Regions from separate parts of the Sanguibacter antarcticus genome, predicted to be linked through region 2. Evidence: riboswitches for the same ligand, from Rfam matches in the RefSeq annotation. Region 2 holds a riboswitch; each other region holds the start of a gene.
What was found. Region 2 has a riboswitch for cyclic di-AMP ahead of ATL42_RS00555 (C40 family peptidase). Riboswitches for the same ligand answer to the same signal wherever they lie in the genome.
Positions count from the first base shown of each region.

Region 1 (4,272 bases), 140 kb from region 2:
CCGGTGACAACCCACTGCTCACCGTTCAGCTTCCATAGCTTGCCGGTCGCGTCCACACCTGCGAGAGATGCTGTGAGCTGCTCCGACCTCCCGGGTACATGGGCGACCAGGACAAGCCGCTCTGTCGGCTGGAACTCGTGAGGCGCGAAGCTCTGCCCGCCGTCCGTACTCACGAAAAGGCCGGTCTCCGTCGTCGCGACGAGTCGGTCCGGGTCGTTCGGATCGACATCGACATCTCGAGCGTTGATGCTCGGTCCGCTCGCCCAGGTCACACCTGCGTCGTTGCTGATCTTGAGCAGACCGTCGGAGGAGTCCAAGCCGTAGAGCCGCTCCCCTGCTCCCGTGAGGTCGTGGAAGTCGCTGTGTCCGCGCAGGGAGACCTCCTCCCACCCGGCTCCAGCGTCAGTGCTGCGCAGCAGACCCAGATTTGCCGGCGCGACCTCCCCGGGAGCTGGGTGGCCGCTGGCGTAGAACGTGTCAGGCCCTGTGACCACGAAGCCCATCATGTCGCTTCGGCTCTCGCCGACGGGCTGCGGGACCGAACCATCGAGCTGGAAGAGTCCCTGGTGTGTTGCGACATATACCTTGTCGTCACCAGGGTTGAGACCGATGCCGTGGATGTGTTCGAACGTGGGCGACGCCGCGTCGGACGCGTCCTCGGCCGGGTCGTCGGTAGCTGGCGATGTGGCACACCCTGCGAGGGCGAGAACGACGGTGAGCGCCAGCACAGAGGCTGGTCGTGCGATGGGACGGGGGCGCATTGAAAGTCCTTAGGAAGGGAGAAGCAGGGCGTGGCGAGACAGCGTGATTCGCTGTCCCGCCACAGGAAGGTGAACTGAGTCAGAAGCTGTCGAGCATGCCCTGCATCGTTGCGATCTCAGTCGTCTGAGCGTCGATGATCGTCTGGGCGAGCACCAGAGCATCAGCGTTCTCGCCCGAGTCCAGCTCCTCCTGCGCCATCCCCACTGCGCCTTCGTGGTGGCTGGTCATCAGCTCGAGGAACCGTCGGTCGAACTCGGTTCCGGTCAGGGCACCGAGCTCGGCCATGACCGCTTCCTGGTCCAGTCCTTCCATCTCCATGTCGCCGTGGTCCATGCCTTCCATGCCGTCATCAGGCGAGGTCTCCTCACCCCAGCTCTCCAGCCAGGACGTCATGGTGTCGATCTCGGGCCCCTGGGCAGCGGAGATCTCCGTTGCGAGGTCCTTGACCTCCTCGCTCTCGGCGTTCGTCGCCGCAAGGTCAGCCATCTCGACTGCGCCTTCGTGGTGGACGATCATCATCTGTGCGAACTCGGTGTCGGCGCCGTTGTGCGCGACCTCAGCGGCCTCCTGAGATGTTTCCTGCGCCGCGGGTGTCGACTCCGCCTCGGGCGCAGCATCGCCGCACGCGGCAAGAGCTGTGGCCAGGGTCAGCGAGGCGGCGAAGGCAGCGATGCGTGTCTTGGTGTTCATGGTGGGCTCCATCGTCTAGCCCGTCCCTCGATACGAGGGACAGGATCTGGGTGTGGTTGCTCAGGTTCACCGCGGGGACGGCAAACCGGAGGGCTCCTACACGCGCAGGACGCACAGAGAGTGCGCCGGGATGGGTCGGTTGCCTCGACGGCGATGAGTCAGTGCCGCCACCAGCACGGCCGGGACGTCGTCGTGCACACGTCGCAGTCCGCTCCTGCCCAGGATCCACCGAGAGACGACCGGTACCAAGATTGCTGCTGCGACCAGAGCGCAGCACACCACGAGAACGTGGTGGAGCGAGCTGTCAGCCGCTGGGTGGTCCAAGGGAAGGAGCAGGATCTCTGACGCCGCGGGCGTCGTCCACGTCTCGTCCAGCAGGCCTGACGCGACCGACATCGGTGCCTCGAGCTCCATGTGCCCGCCGTGCCCGTCCTCAGACGCGCTGTTCAGCACGACCCCGAGGAGCACCACCAGGAGCAGGACGACGACAGCGCCGACGCGCTGGATGCTGCTCACCCGAGCGCGCACATGTCCCCCCAATCACCGGAAAGCCCCAACTGTGGACAGGCTAACAAGAGTTCCTGAGACCTCGATGAGCCCATCGTTGCTGGTCCCTTCGTCGGGGTGAGCGCTTCACCCCCACGAGCCGTGATCATCCCGTGACATACCACGGGTACGTCCTGTACTTTCGAGAGGCTCCACAGCGGCAAGATGCCAGTGAAGCGCTCAAGCGGCACGTCGAGCCCTGCCACCGCCTGAGGTTGCCGACGAATTCGTTGGCAGGGACGGGGGACCCAGAAGTGGGCGCGCAGCTCTGCGCCCTTGGGGTGAAGCCGCATGACCCGAGAGGTCATCGGCCGGGCGTTCTCCTACCCGAACCCGACAGCTAACCTCGCAGACGTCATGGAGAGAATATGAACTCGACGGTGAACTCTGCCCGCCATCGCGCGGCCAGGCGCCCTATCACGCCCCTGACGACGTTGCTCCTCAGTACCTGCGAGAACGCAACCACAATGCGTCGCCGGACAGTGGTCGCAGCCGCCTCCTCGGGACTCTTCGTCTCGATGTTCATCGGAGCGCCTGCCTCGGCAGCACCCGCCACCGCTTCCTCGCCGAGCACCGTGGACGTCGATGCACTGACAGCCCAGGCCCGCCAACAGCTGGATGTCGCGCCCGCAGTCACCGTAGCCACCGACGCGTCGTGGACCGTCGAGCACACTGCCGTCACCGTCACACCCGCGCCCGAGCCCGAACCCGAGCCGGTCCAGTCTGCCCCCGCCGCTTCGCGGACCGCCGAGCGTGCGCCCACCGCGACAGTGACGAGCGAAGCCGCCGCCCCGACGGAAGCTGCCGCTGAGGTTTCGATCCCTGCCGCGGCCTCCGGAAGCGCCATCATCGAAGCGGCCAGCCGCTACGTCGGCGTCCCGTATGTCTGGGGAGGAACTACCCCCACCGGATTCGACTGCTCCGGCTTCACCTCGTACGTCTACGCCCAGGTCGGCATCACCATCCCCCGCACCTCCGGCGAGCAGCAAGCAGCCGGCACCGTCGTCTCGCGAGACCAGGCGCAGCCCGGAGACCTCATCTTCTCCCCCGGCCACATCGGGATCTACGCGGGCGGCAACACGATGATCGACGCGCCCAAGCCGGGGAAGACCATCCAGTTCCGCGAGATCTGGCAGTCGAACCCCACCTTCGTCCGCATGACCTGATAGACGGTGTTGGGTCCTTGCCAGTCACGATCCTTCGCGCGACCGTGACTGGCAAGGAGACTGTGCTCATCGCTGCTCCAGACAGACGATCGCGTCTGCCGACGATCAAGATTGACTCGGTGTCAGCGGAGACGAGCCGCACGGGCAGGCGATGGTCAGTACCAACACTGCCGCGATCATGGCGAAGATGAAGGCCAGGTGGGGACCGACAAGCGACCAGTCCACGAAGAATCAGATCGCGCTAGGGATGACCGCGGGCACGAAGTAGCTGGAGACCTCGTCCACCAGGCGCTGGATCGGGGGCTTTGGATCCTTGCGCCTCGCGGACCGGCTTGTAGCTATGCGTGTGGTGGCCTTGTTCGGCGGGCCCGGTTCACTCGCGGGCGTTCTAGCGTCCGTGACATGCAGGCGACCGCGGACGATGGTCACGCCGTAGGCGAGCTCGAAGTCACCGATCGCCTCTTGCATGAGCTCGACTGTCGTCGTCTGGTGCGCGTGGTCGTCCTGGTCGTCCTTGAAGGTCGGCACGCCGACCCGGGAGGTGCAGTCTCCCGTCTCTTGCCGGTCGTACTCCATCCGCACCGGGATCCCGCGGGGCACCTGGATGACGTCGGGGCTGTAGTCGCCCAGAACCTTGACCGCCTGCCCCCATCGACGGTGCGTATCTGTTCCAGGTCCTCGGTGGGATGGGGTTCACCTGGTACGGCGGCCTGGTCGGTGGCGTGCTGTCTGCACTGGTCGACGTCCACCGTCACCGCTGACCCTGTTTCGGCCACATCGCACCGCCCGACCCTCGTCCCGGCGGCGTCGGACGCCTGACGTAGCAGCTAGTGCCGCAGGAAGATCTTCAGCGATTCTTCGTCACTTCTGCATCTGCCCGCACGGGTGGGCCCTGCAACCTCGAGAGGTCAGCAGCGGGACGTCGAGAGCTTGGTCAGTCGTCCACAACACGCACAATGAGAGATCTGGGTGAGAACGATGAACAAGCAGGATCACAATCACGGTGGGAAGTCCCACCTCCTGGGAATGCTGGGCATCGCCGCAGCGGTGCTGATCGTCCTGCTCGCCGCTGGGCGCTCCTTCAGTGAAGCACTTACTCTGGCCGCCG
Region 1 covers NZ_PDJG01000001.1:258,324-262,595, reverse strand. The annotation lists gene ATL42_RS01190 (F510_1955 family glycosylhydrolase) at 1-761, opposite strand, end outside; gene ATL42_RS01185 (DUF305 domain-containing protein) at 841-1,452, opposite strand; gene ATL42_RS01180 (hypothetical protein) at 1,549-1,968, opposite strand; cyclic di-AMP (ydaO/yuaA leader) riboswitch at 2,208-2,368, shown strand; gene ATL42_RS16610 (hypothetical protein) at 2,354-2,524, opposite strand; gene ATL42_RS01175 (C40 family peptidase) at 2,517-3,164, shown strand; gene ATL42_RS01170 (hypothetical protein) at 3,396-3,764, opposite strand; gene ATL42_RS01165 (DUF2933 domain-containing protein) at 4,143-4,272, shown strand, end outside.
Region 1: another riboswitch for cyclic di-AMP. It lies ahead of ATL42_RS01175 (C40 family peptidase); the one in region 2 lies ahead of ATL42_RS00555 (C40 family peptidase).

Region 2 (4,272 bases):
CTGCTGTCGAGGCCGCGATCGACTCCTCGACCGTCGCCGTCCTCATGGAACCTATCCAGGGCGAGGCAGGCGTGATCGTTCCCGCGCCCGGCTTCTGGCCCTCCCTCCGCGCCCTGTGCGACGACGCCGGGATCCTTCTCATCGCGGACGAGGTCCAGTCAGGCCTCGGCCGGACGGGGACCACGCTCGCGTGCGACCTGTGGAACGTGCGCCCGGACCTCGTGGTGCTGGGCAAGGCGCTCGGCGGCGGCATCGTGCCGGTGAGCGCGGTGGTCGGTCGCTCGGACGTCCTCGGGGTCTTCACACCGGGAACGCACGGCTCCACGTTCGGCGGCAACCCGCTCGCGTGCGCGGTCGGGCTCGCGGTCGTGGACCTCCTGAGCACGGGAGACCTCCAGGAGCGAGCGAGCACTCTCGGCGACCACCTCCAGGCGCGGCTCGACGACCTCGTGACCGAGGAGCTGCTCGTGGACGTGCGCGGCGCCGGCCTGTGGGCAGGCATCGACGTCGACCCTGCCTGGGGCACAGGCAAGCAGGTGTGCCTCGCGCTGCTGCGACGAGGCGTGCTCGCCAAGGACACGCACGGATCGACCCTGCGGCTGGCGCCGCCGCTGACGATCTCTGTCGAGGACCTCGACCACGGCCTCGACCAGCTCCGCGACGTGCTCGCCGAGGACGGCTAGAGCGACGCGCTGTCAGCAGGTCGTGGGGCGTCGCAGTGCTTGTTGACGACCATGACCGGGCACTCGGAGTGGTGGAGGACCGCCTGGCTCGTCGAGCCGAGGAGGAGCCCTGCGAAGCCGCCACGCCCACGCGAACCGACGACGAGGAGGTCGCTGGCGGTGGAGAACTCGGTGAGGAGCTCTGCGCCGGTGCCGTCGAGCACGATGCGCTTGATCTTCAGGCCCGCGTGCTCCGCCTCGGCGGCATCGACGATGTCGTTGAGGCCCCTCGTGACGTCCTCGAGGACCTGCTCGTGGTCGATCGACGCCGGGAGCCATGCGAGCAGCCCCGACCCTGAACCGACGGGTACGCCGGCGACGGCGACGAGCTCGGCCTCCCACAGGATCGCCTGCTCGATCGCACGGTCCAGCGCTCCGTGAGCGGAGGGCGACCCGTCGACCCCGACGATGATCCGGTGCAGCGGCGCGACGGCGTCCTCGTCAGGCGCTGCTTCTTCGGAGCGGAGCGGCACCACGACCGTCGGGCAGTGGGCGTGGGCGGGGAGCGCTGAGGAGACCGTTCCGAGGAGCCGCTCGGCGAACCCACCGCGCCCACGCGTGCCGACGACAGCCAAGGAGAAGTCCTTCGACATCTCGATGAGCACCCCGGCCGCGTCACCTGTCGTGAGGTGCGCTGTGACGGTCACGCCCGAGAGCTCCGCGCGGGCGACAGCCTCGTCGAGGACGACGCGGGCCCCTGCCTGGATCGAGGAGTCGTCGAGCGCTGCGTAGCCGCCGTCGAGCGACGCTGCCGCGAACGAGGGCAAGGAGTAGGAGCAGACGACAGTCAGCGGCTGGCCGGACCGTCTCGAGAGGGCGGTCGCCCAGTCGAGTGCGTGCAGGCTCGATGCTGAACCGTCGATACCGACGAGGATTGCTTCGGTGCGGCTCATGAGGAGACTCCCTTGACGTGATGGTCCAAGACGTTACTCGTCAACGACTTTACGCTCCCATGACGCGAAACCCGCATCCACCATGCACCGGGTTGACGGTCGACCAGGACAGATCCGGACATGACGAAGCCCGGACCGCAGATGCGGTCCGGGCTTCGTCAACAGGAGAGATATCAGCCGATACGGATGAACACCGGGTCGGACTGCCAGATCGAGCGGAACTGGATGCTTCCACCGGGCTTGGGAGCATCGATCTGGGTGTTGCCACCGGCGTAGATCGTGATGTGCCCAGGAGACCAGATGAGGTCACCGGCCTGCGCCTGGTCGCGGGAGATGATCGTCCCCGCGTAGTGCTGTGCGGCTGCCGTGCGCGGGAGGGAGATCCCTGCCTGCGCGAAGACGTACGCGGTGAAGCCGGAGCAGTCGAAGCCGTCAGGGGTCGATCCACCCAGGACGTACGGGACACCGACGTAGCGGCTCGCGATGTCGATGATCGAGCTGCCGGCAGCCGATGCGGGAACCGCATAGGCCGCTGCCGTCTCTGTCGTGGCGCTCGCGGTGGTCGTGGTGTCCTCGGTGAGCGACGTCCGCTCGGCGCTGCGCGTGGCAGCAACGGTGCGCTCGACCTCCGGGGCAGCCTCGGGCTTCGGCGTGACCGAGACCGCGGTCTGCTCGACCGTCCAGGTCGCGTCGGCGGCGACCGTGACGGCAGGAGCCGTGTTCAGTGCCGCACGCGCCTGCGTGGTGAGCGCAGAGACGTCGACGGAGTTGAGTGCCGGGCTGCTGGATGCAGGAGCAGCCATGGCCGCACCAGCGCCCATGAACGAGACGAGGAGACCCGAGGACGCAGCGACGACGGCCGTGCGACGGCCCATGACGGCGGCGTTGCCGGTCGCGGAGCTGACGAGCGTGGTCAGTGGGCTGATGGGACGCCGAGCCTGCCTGTGGCGGGCACGAGTGGTGCTAGTGGTCACGTTTATCTCCAATGACGCCTGCGAGGTCAGCTGTCGGGTTCGGGTAGGAGAACACCCGGCCGAATGAACTTTTCATACGACTTCACCCCGAGGACACTGCGACCAGTGCCCAGTTATGGGTCCCCCGTCCCTGCCAGCGGGTCGTGGGCTAGCTCGAGCGATGGCAGGGTTCGGCGTTTCGCTCTTGCACTTCGATAGTTTGTTATGCCTACGAAGCAACATGACGGTACCTCAGAGACCATCGGTATGTCACCCACTCCAGGCCTCAAGTTTTGCCGGTGTGACTTATGCCACAACAAAGATGTGTCGTGATACTTCGTCCGGAAGGTCCAGAACGATCTCCGCCCCCTCCGACGTCACCGAGATCCCCGCGCCGTCGGGCTGACGCTCGATCCGCACCACCTCTCCGGGCTTGATCCCGGCGGACGCCAGCCGAGCGAGAAGCTCGGTGTCCGTCTGGAGCGGCTCGCCGAGCCGTGCGACCGTCGCCGGGAACGCCCCCGCCTCGAGCACCCCACCGTTCGCGTAGCGCGCGGACACGAGAGCGGTCAGAGAGACGACGCCGTCGAGGAAGGTCACTGCTTCCGACGACTCCCCCAGCTCCATGAGGCCCGGGATGGGGTTGCCGTACGGAGAGAAGTGCGGGTGGTCGAGAAGGTCGACGAGCCGGCGCTCCACGCGATCGCTCATGACGTGCTCCCAGCGGCAGGCCTCGTCGTGGACGAACTCCCAGTCGAGCCCGATGACGTCGGTGAGCAGCCGCTCGGCGAGCCGGTGCTTGCGCATGACGCGCATCGCCTTGCCGTAGCCGAGCTCGGTGAGCTCGAGGTGCCGGTCGCCGCTGACGACCACCAGCCCGTCCCGCTCCATGCGGGCGACGGTCTGCGACACGGTCGGTCCCGAGTGTCCCAGCCGCTCGGCGATCCTGGCGCGAAGCGGGACGATCCCCTCTTCTGCGAGCTCGTAGATCGTCCGCAGGTACATCTCGGTGGTGTCGATCAGGTCGCTCACGCGTTCCTCCTGTAGATCAGATGGCGTTGGAAGGCCCCGAACCGCGCCGATCGGCGATTTCACTCGTCTCCGACAGACACCCTATCCCGGGGCTCGAACGCCACCACGCCGGACGATCGGGCGCGCGTAAGGTGTGGCGCGTGACTGACACAGCGCCCACGATCCCTCCCGTATTCCTCCCGCGCGACGGCCGGTTCGGCAGCGGCCCGGGCAAGGTGCGCGACGCCCAGCTCGCCGCTCTCGCAGCGACGGGTCACACCTTCTTGGGCACGTCCCACCGCCAGGCCCCCGTCAAGGGGCTCGTCAGCCGCGTGCGCACCGGCCTGGCCGAGCTGTTCGACGTCCCGGACGGGTACGAGGTCGTCCTCGGCAACGGCGGGTCGACCGCCTTCTGGGACGCCGCGACGTTCAGCCTCGTGCGGGAGCGTGCAGCGCACGGCGTCTTCGGGGAGTTCGGCGGAAAGTTCGCGGCGTCGACGACGGGCGCCCCCTTCCTCTCGACCTCGATCATCACGTCGGGCGAGCCGGGGACCGTCGCCCTCCCCGAGACCGCTGAAGGCGTCGACGTCTACGCCTGGCCGCACAACGAGACCTCGACCGGTGCGATGGCCCCGGTCCGCCGGGTGCCCGGCTCGGCCGAGCAGGGGGCCCTGACCGTGGTCGACGCGACGT
Region 2 covers NZ_PDJG01000001.1:116,898-121,169, reverse strand. The annotation lists gene rocD (ornithine--oxo-acid transaminase) at 1-683, shown strand, start outside; gene ATL42_RS00560 (universal stress protein) at 680-1,615, opposite strand; gene ATL42_RS00555 (C40 family peptidase) at 1,789-2,589, opposite strand; cyclic di-AMP (ydaO/yuaA leader) riboswitch at 2,590-2,775, opposite strand; gene ATL42_RS00550 (iron-dependent transcriptional repressor DtxR) at 2,875-3,600, opposite strand; gene serC (phosphoserine transaminase) at 3,741-4,272, shown strand, end outside.

Region 3 (4,272 bases), 1.0 Mb from region 2:
GCCTCGAGGGTGCTCAGCTGTGAGTCGAGCAGCTCCGGCGGCATGAAGTGGTCGCTGCGCCCCTCGAGCCTCGCGGTGAGCACCGCCTTGGTCCCGTCGAGGTGCACGAACACGGTTCCAGGGGCCTCCGCGACGATCGCGTCGCGGTAGACACGGCGCAGCGCCGAGCACGCGACGACGACACCTCCGCTGGCGTCGGCGAGCACCTGGCCGACGACAGCGAGCCAGGGCCACCGGTCCTCGTCCGTGAGCGGCGTCCCGGCAGCCATCTTCTCGATGTTGGCGATCGGGTGGAGACCGTCCGCATCGACGAACGGAACTCCGAGGGCGTTGGCGACGAGCGCGCCGATGGTCGACTTTCCCGAGCCCGAGACACCCATGACGACGACCATGGGCCTGCTCGGGTTCTGCGTGTCGGCTGAAGAGGACATCAGGTTCTGGACCCCGTTTCGGTCACGGATCGTGGTGGCACCGTCCGCATGACGGTCGTCGACCAAGTATGCCCTGACCACCGATGCGCACCCGGCCTGGGACGGACCTGACGATCGTCGGTCCGGGGGGGCGTCCTTGCTGGTTCTTGGCTCCCCCTCTGCGTACCGGGCCGCTGCAGCAGACAGGGGCACAGCGGCCGCTTGGCACACTTTTCTTGCGTACGACACTCACTCGGAGGATCGCCTCGGCGACCGCGCCGCAGCTCCTCACGTCTGACGTTCGACGGCCGATAGGTGGCTCATGAGAATGTCGGCCATCACCCAGGCACCGCGATGACGCGCGCGACCCTCCCCGTCGCCGGCGAGCAGATCGAGGTGTCGACGTCGGAGGAGCGGTCCTACACCACATGGGTCGACCAGTCGGACGGCCACGTCATGCGGGTCTTCGCTCCCCACGACCTCCTCGTGATCGACCTGCCCGGCCCTGGGTCGACAGTCGTGGTGCGCTGGCACAGCCCGCGCGGCCGCCACCACGTCGACACGGTGTTCATCGAGCGGCGCGGAGACGGCGGGCTGCAGTGGATCCTCGAGGTCGAGGGCAGGCTGCGCCTCACCCAAGACCGGCAGTACGTCCGAGGCGCCGGTGGCGAGCAGGTCACCCTGAAGCGCGTCGACCCGGAGCCCGAGGAAGGCGCGGAGCCGCTCCGCGAGCCGGCCGAGCTCACGACCGGGTTCGTGGTCGACCTCAGCGAGCGTGGTGTCCGGGCACGCTTCGAGGCCCTCGACCTCGTTCCTGAGGACGTCGTCACCATGACGCTCGCGCTCGACGAGACGAGCACGAGCATCACCGGGACCGTCCTGAGGGTCTTCCCTGCAGCGCGCGGGGTCCAGCCCGAGGTGGTCGTCGTGTTCGAGACCGACGACGCGACGGCGACGATGCTCCGCCGTTACGTCTTGCAGTCCCAGATGAGAGCCCGCCAGTTCGCCGTGCGCTGATGCCCTGGTCCAGTCAGCCGGCCGCGCCCGTGATGTAGACCATCCAGGACACGCCGAACCTGTCGCGGCACATCCCGAACAGGTCCCCCCACGGGGACGGCCCGAGGGGGTGCGCGACGACACCGCCGACGGAGAGCTTCTCCCACCAGCCCGTCAGCCCTGCGACATCGTCACCGCTGAGGGAGATCGCGACATTCCCGCCGGGTGTGCGATCCATCGCGCTCGGGGTGTCGGCCGCCATGAGGACGAAGCCGTCGGGCGCCTCGAGCTGGGCATGCATGACCTTCGCGCCCTCGACAGGGTCGTCGGCCTGACCGAGGTCGGCGAACGTGCTCACCGTGAGCTCCCCTCCGAAGACCGCTCGGTAGAACTCCATGGCTTCTCGCGCCGTGTCACGAAAGCCGAGGTAGGGATTGAGTCGTGAGGTCATCGCAGGCCCGCCTTTGTGCCATGGTCGCGCAGGATGCAGACGTCGGAGATTCCGACCACCGCCCGAACACCCCACGCTAACAGTGACGCACGTCACATAACAGGCTGACCGCTCACGCCGCGACGCCGGCGACACCGTCGCCAGACAGACCTCGCCGCGCCTTCACCCTGCGCCGCCAGAGCACTCCCTGCCGCCCGAACTGGCAGAAATGTCTATGACCTCCGTCACTATTCGCCGCGCCGACCCCGCACCGAGACTCGACCGGCACCCACCAGGCTCGAGAAGATCGCCCCGTGACCTGCGCGTGGGCCGCGGCTGCACATGCCCGCCCGAGACCCGTCACGGCGGCCCGAAGCCCCGCCGGCAACACTGGCCGTGATCTCCCCGTGACATTCCACCGGTATGTCATGTACCTTCGAGTTGCTCCACACGGCAACCGCCCACGGAGCGCTCGAGCAGAACGTCTAGCCCTGCCACTGCTCGAGGCGATCTAGAGACCATGGCAGGGACGGGGGACCCAGAAGTGGGCGCTGCTCGCAGCGTCCTTGGGGTGAAGCCGCGCGGATCACGGTCCGACGGCCGGGTGTTCTTCTCCTACCCGAACCCGACAGCTAACCTCGCAGGCGTCTTTGGAGAGAATATGACCGTTCGTACCTCGGGAGCGCGCCACCGCGCAGCGCGCCGCAGCATCACCCCGCTCGCCTCGCTGTCCACCGGCGCGACGGGCAACGCCGCCGCCCTCGGGCGTCGCACCGCCATCGTCGCCGCGTCGTCCGGGCTCCTCGTCTCGCTCATGGGCGCGTCGCCCGCCGCAGCCGCTCCTGTCACGACAGACGCAGCGCTCAGCACCTTCGACGTCGACACCCTGACCGCTCAGGCGAACGCAGCACTCGTCACTGCACCAGCAGTGACCGTCGCAGCCGACGCTTCCTGGACCATCGAGCAGACGTCCATCACGGTCACGCCGGCCCCGGAACCCGAGCCGGAGCCGGAGCCCGAGCCCGAGCCCGTCCGCGTCGAAGCAACGACCACGCGATCCGCTGAGCGCACCGCAGTCGCCGACACGACCACGGCCGTGGCCGAGACGACCGCCGAGGTCGCTGAGACCCCAGTGGCACTCACCGCCGCGATCCCTGCATCGGCGAACGGCAGCGCGATCATCGATGCAGCCAGCCGCTACGTCGGCGTCCCGTACGTCTACGGGGGCAGCACACCCTCAGGCTTCGACTGCTCCGGGTTCACGTCCTACGTCTTCGCTCAGGTCGGCATCTCGCTGCCCCGCACCGCCGCTGCCCAGGCCGCTGCAGGAACAGTCGTCTCCCGTGCCGACGCTCAGCCCGGCGACCTCATCTACTCCCCCGGCCACATCGCGATCTACGCCGGCGGCAACACCCAGATCGACGCGCCCCGCCCGGGCAAGACGATCCAGTTCCGCGACATCTGGCAGTCCAACCCCACCTTCATCCGCATCTCCTGATGACGCACGGCTGACGCCGCCCGACAGCAACGCTGCACCACAGAAGGCCCGGTCCGCTCCAGCGGACCGGGCCTTCTGCGTCTGGGCGGCACGCGCGTGCCGCCCCGTCACAGCTGCCGTGGGAGCCGCTCAGGCGCGGATGTCGAACATCTTCAACCGCGCACGGTCCCGGGACGTCGACGACGCCTGGAGCGCGAGCAGCTCGGCATAGATCCCGCCGGTACGCGCCAGCTCGTCCGGCGGGCCGATCTCGTCGACCCTCCCGTTCTTGAGCGTGACGATGCGGTCGACCGAGGAGATCGTCGAGAGGCGGTGGGCGATGATGATCGTCGTCCGGTCGGCCATGAGGCGCTCTAGCCCCTCCTGGACGAGACGCTCGGACTTCGAGTCGAGCGAGCTCGTCGCCTCGTCGAGCACCAGGACAGGAGCCCCTTTGAGGATCGCGCGAGCGACGGCGATCCGCTGCTTCTGACCACCCGAGAGCTTGATGCCGCGCTCACCGATCTGTGTGTCGTAGCCGTCGGGGAAGCGCGTGACGAACGTGTGCGCGTTCGCCGAGCGGGCAGCAGCCTCGACCTCGCCGTCCGATGCACCAGGGTTCGCGTACGCGATGTTCTCGCGGATCGTGCCGGAGAAGAGCGCTGGGTCCTGGAACACGACACCGATGTCTGCGCGCAGGGCCTCGAGCGAGGTGCTCGAGATGTCGGTCCCGCCCACCCGGATCGTCCCGGAGTCCGGGCCGTAGAGCCGCAGCAGCAGGCTCACGAGGGTGGTCTTGCCACCGCCGCTCTCGCCGACGACCGCGATCCGCTCCCCTGGTGCGATGGAGAACGTCACGTCCTTGAGGACGTCCTCGGTGCCCTCATAAGAGAACGTCACGCCGTCGAGGTCGACCCCCGCGGCGTGCTGCGGAGCGCGCTGGGGCCCCGAGAGGTCCG
Region 3 covers NZ_PDJG01000001.1:1,156,165-1,160,436, forward strand. The annotation lists gene ATL42_RS05220 (gluconokinase) at 1-431, opposite strand, end outside; gene ATL42_RS05225 (PilZ domain-containing protein) at 765-1,427, shown strand; gene ATL42_RS05230 (VOC family protein) at 1,441-1,857, opposite strand; cyclic di-AMP (ydaO/yuaA leader) riboswitch at 2,325-2,499, shown strand; gene ATL42_RS05235 (C40 family peptidase) at 2,498-3,334, shown strand; gene ATL42_RS05240 (ABC transporter ATP-binding protein) at 3,464-4,272, opposite strand, start outside.
Region 3: another riboswitch for cyclic di-AMP. It lies ahead of ATL42_RS05235 (C40 family peptidase); the one in region 2 lies ahead of ATL42_RS00555 (C40 family peptidase).